One region of the Macrococcus epidermidis genome, then DNA from elsewhere that is predicted to be linked to it. Evidence: a T-box and tRNA genes for the amino acid it is inferred to sense, from the RefSeq annotation. Region 1 holds a T-box; the other holds one or more tRNA genes.
What was found. A T-box is a leader RNA that pairs with one kind of tRNA and senses whether it is charged. The one in region 1 lies ahead of argS (arginine--tRNA ligase), so its partner is inferred to be a tRNA-Arg.

Region 1 (3,382 bases):
TAAAAAATATAGTGAATCTAACGATGTTAATATTATCGAACTCGCTGAAAAAGAAGTTGTGCGACACGAAGGTGATAAACATAATGGAAAATGTCGTGTTATTCAAGGTATATTGGAAAAACAATAATGAATTTGCATTACTCAAAATGGGTAATGCAATTTTTATTTATCTTTTGCTTTATATGATATTTACTGCTACGATTTTAATCATTAAAACAATCGAGGTGTATTTATGAACATTGCTATTATTGGATTGGGTGTAATCGGTGGGACTTTCGCCAAAGCAATTCGTGCAAGCTATGGACAAAGGCATCGTATAATGGCAATCGATGTAAATCATGAGACTTTGAATATGGCGATAGCTGATGGGGTCATTGATGTTGGTGAAACGAGTAATCAGTCCATCCTGAGTGAAGCTGATCTGGTTATTTTTGCGATATACCCTAATATGATAAAGGATTTTATTCTTTATCATCGAGATAATTTCAAAGATGGCGCAACGTTAACAGATACTGCTGGCGTAAAGTCGGTGGTGATGAAAGATGTGGAAGAAATACTACCTCATAATGTTTCTTTTATTTTCGGTCATCCAATGGCGGGCCGAGAAAAGAAAGGATATGCATACGCAGATGCTAGTGTATTTCAAGACGCAAACTATGTCATCACGAAGTCAGATTTGAATTCAAATCAAGAGTTAGAAGCATTTAAACAATTTTTATATCCGCTCGGTTTTAAACGTATCACAGTTACAGATGCTGTGATGCATGATGAGATGATTGCACATACGAGTCAGTTAACGCATGCAATTGCCGTGTCGTTAATCAACAGTGATGATAGATTGGATGAAACGATAAAATTTATCGGTGATAGTTATCGTGATCTTACGCGTATTGCTAATATGAATGAATCTCTCTGGCCGGAATTATTTAGCCATAATAAAGAAGCTTTACTGGATAATATGGAGCGTTTTGAAGATGCATTTACTACTTTGAAAGAAGCGGTTAAAAATGATGACTTGAAGGTGATGGAGAGCATTTTCAAAGCATCAAGTCATCGCAGAATTCGCTTGGAACAAAGTGATATGAAGAAGTGAATATCATAACTTTTTGAGTCTATTTTCAGTTTTGAGGTAAACGATAATAACTGTAATCAGTAATAAAATAATAGATGCAATTGAACTTTGCTCTTCATAGCCTATAGTTATTTCAATCAAGAGTTGAACAATGCCGATGATGAGTAAGATTGGGCACAGTTTTTGGATAAGTTTTGTAGAATATTCCTGCGCCAATTGCCAATGTCTTTCACTTTGTAGAGACCTTGGTGTACGGTATCCGGCAAAGTAGTTTGGTTTATCGGTAAGGATTGTTTTATAGAGAAGCGTGTCAATAATATATAATGCGATAGCCATAATAATTGTAATCATATTAGCACCTCCGTTTTCTTGATGATAACAGTTTATAAAATTTATTTCTATTTTCTTTTTATTATAATCATGCTATTATATTAAATAATTTAATAACAATTTGTTTACACGAAGAGAGTAATATTGATTTGTTCATAAGTAGCGAGCTATAGAAGGTGGAAGTATAGCATGATAATTGATATGAAGCGCACTTCGTAAATGATATGTTGAACTTATAGTAGGGATATCCGGTGGAAACATCGTTAACAATCATTGAGTATGTCTGTTGACATGAACAAGAGTGGTACCGTGAATCTAGCATTCGCCTCTTTTTTTAGAGGTGGATGCTTTTTTATTTTATAAATTTTTAGGAGGAGAATAGATGAAACATTTATTAGCTAATATTTTAAGAAAAGAAATTGAAGTATTGAGTGAAACTGAAATATTAAAGTTGATTGAATATCCGAAGCATGCGCATCAAGGAGATTTATCATTCCCATGTTTTACGTTAAGTAAGCATCTGAAGAAGAGTCCAATGATTATTGCACAGGAAATAAGCGAGCGTTTGAATGATGAACAAATTGATAAAGTTGAAGTTGTGAATGGCTATTTAAATGTATATTTTAATAAACAAACACTAGGAACAAATGTTATTCAGGAAGTATTGCGCGATAAAGAAAGCTTTGGTGCTCAAAATATTGGTCAAGGTAAAGTGATAACGATGGATATTTCTTCACCGAATATCGCCAAACCTTTCTCGATGGGGCATTTAAGATCAACTGTTATCGGTAATGCAGTAGCCAATATTACAGAGAAATTAGGTTTTAAACCAGTAAGAATAAATCACCTTGGAGACTGGGGAACGCAGTTTGGTAAATTGATTGTAGCTTATAAAAAGTGGGGGAATGAAGCTGACGTTAAAGCAAACCCAATACCTGAATTATTCAAGCTATATGTTAAATTTCATGACGAAGCAGAACATGACGAAGCTTTAAATGAAGCGGGAAGAACGGCATTTCTAAAACTAGAGCAAGGTGAAGCGGAGCATGTAAGACTCTGGACATGGTTCAGAGAAGTTTCGCTGCAATCGTTTAATGAGATATATGCACGTCTTGGTGTTTCTTTCGATTCGTATAATGGAGAAGCATTTTACAATGACAAGATGGATGCTGTCGTAGAAAAGTTAGAAGCATTAAACTTACTCGTTGAAGATCAAGGTGCAGAAATAGTGAAACTTGATGATATGCCGCCAGCGCTGATCAAGAAAACGAATGGCTCAACTTTGTATATTACAAGAGATTTAGCAACAGCAATCTATAGAAAAGAAAGGTATGATTTTTCTGAGTCATATTATTTTGTAGGTAATGAACAGTCACTTCATTTCAAACAATTGATAGCAGTATTAAAGATGATGGGTTATGAGTGGGCGGAAAATATGGAGCACATATCGTTTGGTATGATCTTAAAAGATGGCAAAAAGATGTCTACGAGAAAAGGGAAAGTTATCTTTTTAGAGGAAGTGCTGGATGAAGCGGTGAATATGGCGAAACAAAATATAATCGCGAAATCAAATGAGATTGAAGACATTGATAAAGTAGCTAAACAAATTGGTATTGGTGCTGTAATATTTAATGACCTGAAATACGATCGTCAAAACGATATTGAATTTGATTTAGAAGATATGTTAAAAGCTGAAGGCAATACGTGTTTATATCTTCAATATACAAACGCTAGAATCCATGCCATTGTTAGAAAGAGTGGACTGGAAACAACTCACATTAAAGTGAATGAAATAGATGATGTGGCATGGGATATCGCTAAAGATTTAATGATGTTTGAAGAAGTCATCTATAATGCATATGTAAAGCAATCTCCTGCAGAGATTGCTAAGTATTTACTGCAGCTTGCACGTCACTTCAATAGTTATTATGCGAATGTAAGAATATTAGATGAGACAGCAATGATGGAAAATAGAAAAGG
Region 2 (3,382 bases), 900 kb from region 1:
TCTGCCAATTCCGCCACGGTGGCTTAGTAAAATTTATTATTTAATAAGTATAATACTTAAAAAAGTTATGGTCAAGAATTTCATCCTATTTTCAATCTATGTTCACAAATAGCAAATGACCTGTTATAATGAACGTGTAATAAAGTCTCGTCAACTTTATTATCACCAAATTTCATTTTCGTTTAATTACTTTTAACTACAGAATCTTTTCTGTAGTTCTTTTTTTATCTCTATGTATTCACATAAATTCTACGAAAAAAATAAGCATGCATCATGCAGCTTAACAAAAATGGAGCGGAAGGTAGGACTTACACCTACATCTCGAACCAGGAAGGTCCGTATTCTAAGAGTTGAAATACTCCCGCATATATAAAATTAATGGAGGCGCCAACCGGATTTGAACCGGTGATAAAGGTTTTGCAGACCTCTGCCTTACCACTTGGCTATGGCGCCTAAAGCTGGGCTAGCTGGATTCGAACCAACGAGTGACGGAGTCAAAGTCCGTTGCCTTACCGCTTGGCTATAGCCCAATATTAAAAAATTAAGGGCGACTGATGGGAATCGAACCCACGAGTGTCGGAACCACAATCCGATGCGTTAACCACTTCGCCACAATCGCCATGGCAGGGGCAGTAGGAATCGAACCCACATCAAAGGTTTTGGAGACCTCTATTCTACCGTTAAACTATGCCCCTAAAAATAAACAAATAAAAAATGGTGGAGGGGGGCAGATTCGAACTGCCGAACCCGAAGGAGCGGATTTACAGTCCGCCGCGTTTAGCCACTTCGCTACCCCTCCAAGATGGTGCCGGAAAAAGGACTTGAACCCTCAACCTACTGATTACAAGTCAGTTGCTCTACCAGTTGAGCTATTCCGGCATAATAATAAAAAAGATGGCTCAGGACGGAATCGAACCGCCGACACATGGATTTTCAATCCATTGCTCTACCGACTGAGCTACTGAGCCATACAAATGGCGGTCCCGACGGGAATCGAACCCGCGATCTCCTGCGTGACAGGCAGGCATGTTAACCGCTACACCACGGGACCACTAATAATTGCGGGAGGCGGATTTGAACCACCGACCTTCGGGTTATGAGCCCGACGAGCTACCAGACTGCTCCATCCCGCGATAATAATAAATAATTGAAAATCTTTTTTATTTTATTTTGCTGAAGTAAAAAATAATGGCGGAGGAAGAGGGATTCGAACCCCCGCGAGCCGTTAAGCCCCTGTCGGTTTTCAAGACCGATCCCTTCAGCCGGACTTGGGTATTCCTCCATTATATAAAAATAATTAAGTGGACCTTGCAGGACTCGAACCTGCGACCCAACGGTTATGAGCCGTTTGCTCTAACCAACTGAGCTAAAGGTCCTAAATCCTAAAAGTACACATTAAGTTTTAAAAAAGATAGTGGCGGCAGAGGGGATCGAACCCCCGACCTCACGGGTATGAACCGTACGCTCTAGCCAGCTGAGCTACGCCGCCGAAATAATATTAAGTTAATATGGTGGAGACTAGCGGGATCGAACCGCTGACCTCCTGCGTGCAAAGCAGGCGCTCTCCCAGCTGAGCTAAGCCCCCATATTAAAGCTTTTAAAGCAAATCGGGAAGACAGGATTCGAACCTGCGACCCCTTGGTCCCAAACCAAGTGCTCTACCAAGCTGAGCTACTTCCCGTAGCTAGTAATTAAAATAATGGCGCGCCCGAGAGGAGTCGAACCCCTAACCTTTTGATCCGTAGTCAAACGCTCTATCCAATTGAGCTACGGGCGCTAATGGTGCCGAGGACCGGAATCGAACCGGTACGGTAATCACTTACCGCAGGATTTTAAGTCCTGTGCGTCTGCCAGTTCCGCCACCCCGGCTTTTAAGTAATAAAAGCCATAATTATTACGATAGAATTAATGGAGCGAAAGACGGGATTCGAACCCGCGACCCCAACCTTGGCAAGGTTGTATTCTACCACTGAACTACTTTCGCAAATATGGTGCGGGTGAAGGGAGTCGAACCCCCACGCCAAAGGCGCTAGATCCTAAGTCTAGTGCGTCTGCCAGTTCCGCCACACCCGCATGCAAGTATTAAGTATATAAATAATGGTGAGCCATAGAGGATTCGAACCTCTGACCCTTTGATTAAAAGTCAAATGCTCTACCAACTGAGCTAATGGCTCAAAGAAATGGTGCCGGAAAAAGGACTTGAACCCTCAACCTACTGATTACAAGTCAGTTGCTCTACCAGTTGAGCTATTCCGGCATAATAATAAATAAATAATGGTGGAGGATGACGGGCTCGAACCGCCGACCCTCTGCTTGTAAGGCAGATGCTCTCCCAGCTGAGCTAATCCTCCTGGGTATATATTGCCCGGCAACGTCCTACTCTCGCGGATCGTAAGACCAACTACCATCGGCGCTAGAGAGCTTAACTTCTGTGTTCGGTATGGGAACAGGTGTGACCTCTCTGCCATCGTCACCAGACAAAGTATATTAAAGGTATTGTACCTTCAAAACTAGATAAACTTAAGAAGAAATATGATGTACCAAACATCACCGTGCAAAAAATCTATAAAATTGATTAAGTCTTCGATCGATTAGTATTCGTCAGCTCCATACATTACTGTACTTCCACCTCGAACCTATTAACCTCATCATCTTTGAGGGATCTTATAACCGAAGTTGGGAAATCTCATCTTGAGGGGGGCTTCATGCTTAGATGCTTTCAGCACTTATCCCGTCCATACATAGCTACCCAGCTATGCCGCTGGCGCGACAACTGGTACACCAGAGGTATGTCCATCCCGGTCCTCTCGTACTAAGGACAGCTCCTCTCAAATTTCCTACGCCCACGACGGATAGGGACCGAACTGTCTCACGACGTTCTGAACCCAGCTCGCGTACCGCTTTAATGGGCGAACAGCCCAACCCTTGGGACCGACTACAGCCCCAGGATGCGATGAGCCGACATCGAGGTGCCAAACCTCCCCGTCGATGTGAACTCTTGGGGGAGATAAGCCTGTTATCCCCGGGGTAGCTTTTATCCGTTGAGCGATGGCCCTTCCATGCGGAACCACCGGATCACTAAGTCCGTCTTTCGACCCTGCTCGACTTGTAGGTCTCGCAGTCAAGCTCCCTTGTGCCTTTACACTCTGCGAATGATTTCCAACCATTCTGAGGGAACCTTTGAGCGCCTCCGTTACTCTTTAGGAGGCGACCGCCCCAGTCAAACTGCCCGCCTGACACTGTCTCCCACCACGATAAGTGGTGCGGGTTAGAAAGTCAACACAGCCAGGGTAGTATCCCACCAACGCCTCCACGTAAGCTGACGCTCACGCTTCAAAGGCTCCTACCTATCCTGTACAAGCTGTGCCGAATTTCAATATCA

Region 2: it has a tRNA-Arg gene. The T-box ahead of argS (arginine--tRNA ligase) is inferred to sense a tRNA for this amino acid. The anticodon was not compared.

Annotation. Positions count from the first base shown of each region.
Region 1 is NZ_CP073819.1:392,523-395,904, forward strand. It holds gene KFV12_RS02150 (class I SAM-dependent methyltransferase) at 1-127, shown strand, start outside; gene KFV12_RS02155 (prephenate dehydrogenase) at 233-1,093, shown strand; gene KFV12_RS02160 (SdpI family protein) at 1,097-1,423, opposite strand; T-box leader at 1,518-1,735, shown strand; gene argS (arginine--tRNA ligase) at 1,785-3,382, shown strand, end outside.
Region 2 is NZ_CP073819.1:1,970,566-1,973,947, forward strand. It holds tRNA gene KFV12_RS10420 (tRNA-Leu) at 1-23, opposite strand, end outside; tRNA gene KFV12_RS10425 (tRNA-Cys) at 380-453, opposite strand; tRNA gene KFV12_RS10430 (tRNA-Gln) at 459-530, opposite strand; tRNA gene KFV12_RS10435 (tRNA-His) at 547-619, opposite strand; tRNA gene KFV12_RS10440 (tRNA-Trp) at 622-695, opposite strand; tRNA gene KFV12_RS10445 (tRNA-Tyr) at 716-799, opposite strand; tRNA gene KFV12_RS10450 (tRNA-Thr) at 804-879, opposite strand; tRNA gene KFV12_RS10455 (tRNA-Phe) at 896-968, opposite strand; tRNA gene KFV12_RS10460 (tRNA-Asp) at 976-1,051, opposite strand; tRNA gene KFV12_RS10465 (tRNA-Met) at 1,060-1,133, opposite strand; tRNA gene KFV12_RS10470 (tRNA-Ser) at 1,190-1,282, opposite strand; tRNA gene KFV12_RS10475 (tRNA-Ile) at 1,303-1,376, opposite strand; tRNA gene KFV12_RS10480 (tRNA-Met) at 1,416-1,489, opposite strand; tRNA gene KFV12_RS10485 (tRNA-Ala) at 1,510-1,585, opposite strand; tRNA gene KFV12_RS10490 (tRNA-Pro) at 1,608-1,681, opposite strand; tRNA gene KFV12_RS10495 (tRNA-Arg) at 1,701-1,777, opposite strand; tRNA gene KFV12_RS10500 (tRNA-Leu) at 1,781-1,869, opposite strand; tRNA gene KFV12_RS10505 (tRNA-Gly) at 1,910-1,984, opposite strand; tRNA gene KFV12_RS10510 (tRNA-Leu) at 1,990-2,073, opposite strand; tRNA gene KFV12_RS10515 (tRNA-Lys) at 2,099-2,174, opposite strand; tRNA gene KFV12_RS10520 (tRNA-Thr) at 2,182-2,257, opposite strand; tRNA gene KFV12_RS10525 (tRNA-Val) at 2,276-2,351, opposite strand; rRNA gene rrf (5S ribosomal RNA) at 2,364-2,478, opposite strand; rRNA gene KFV12_RS10535 (23S ribosomal RNA) at 2,572-3,382, opposite strand, start outside.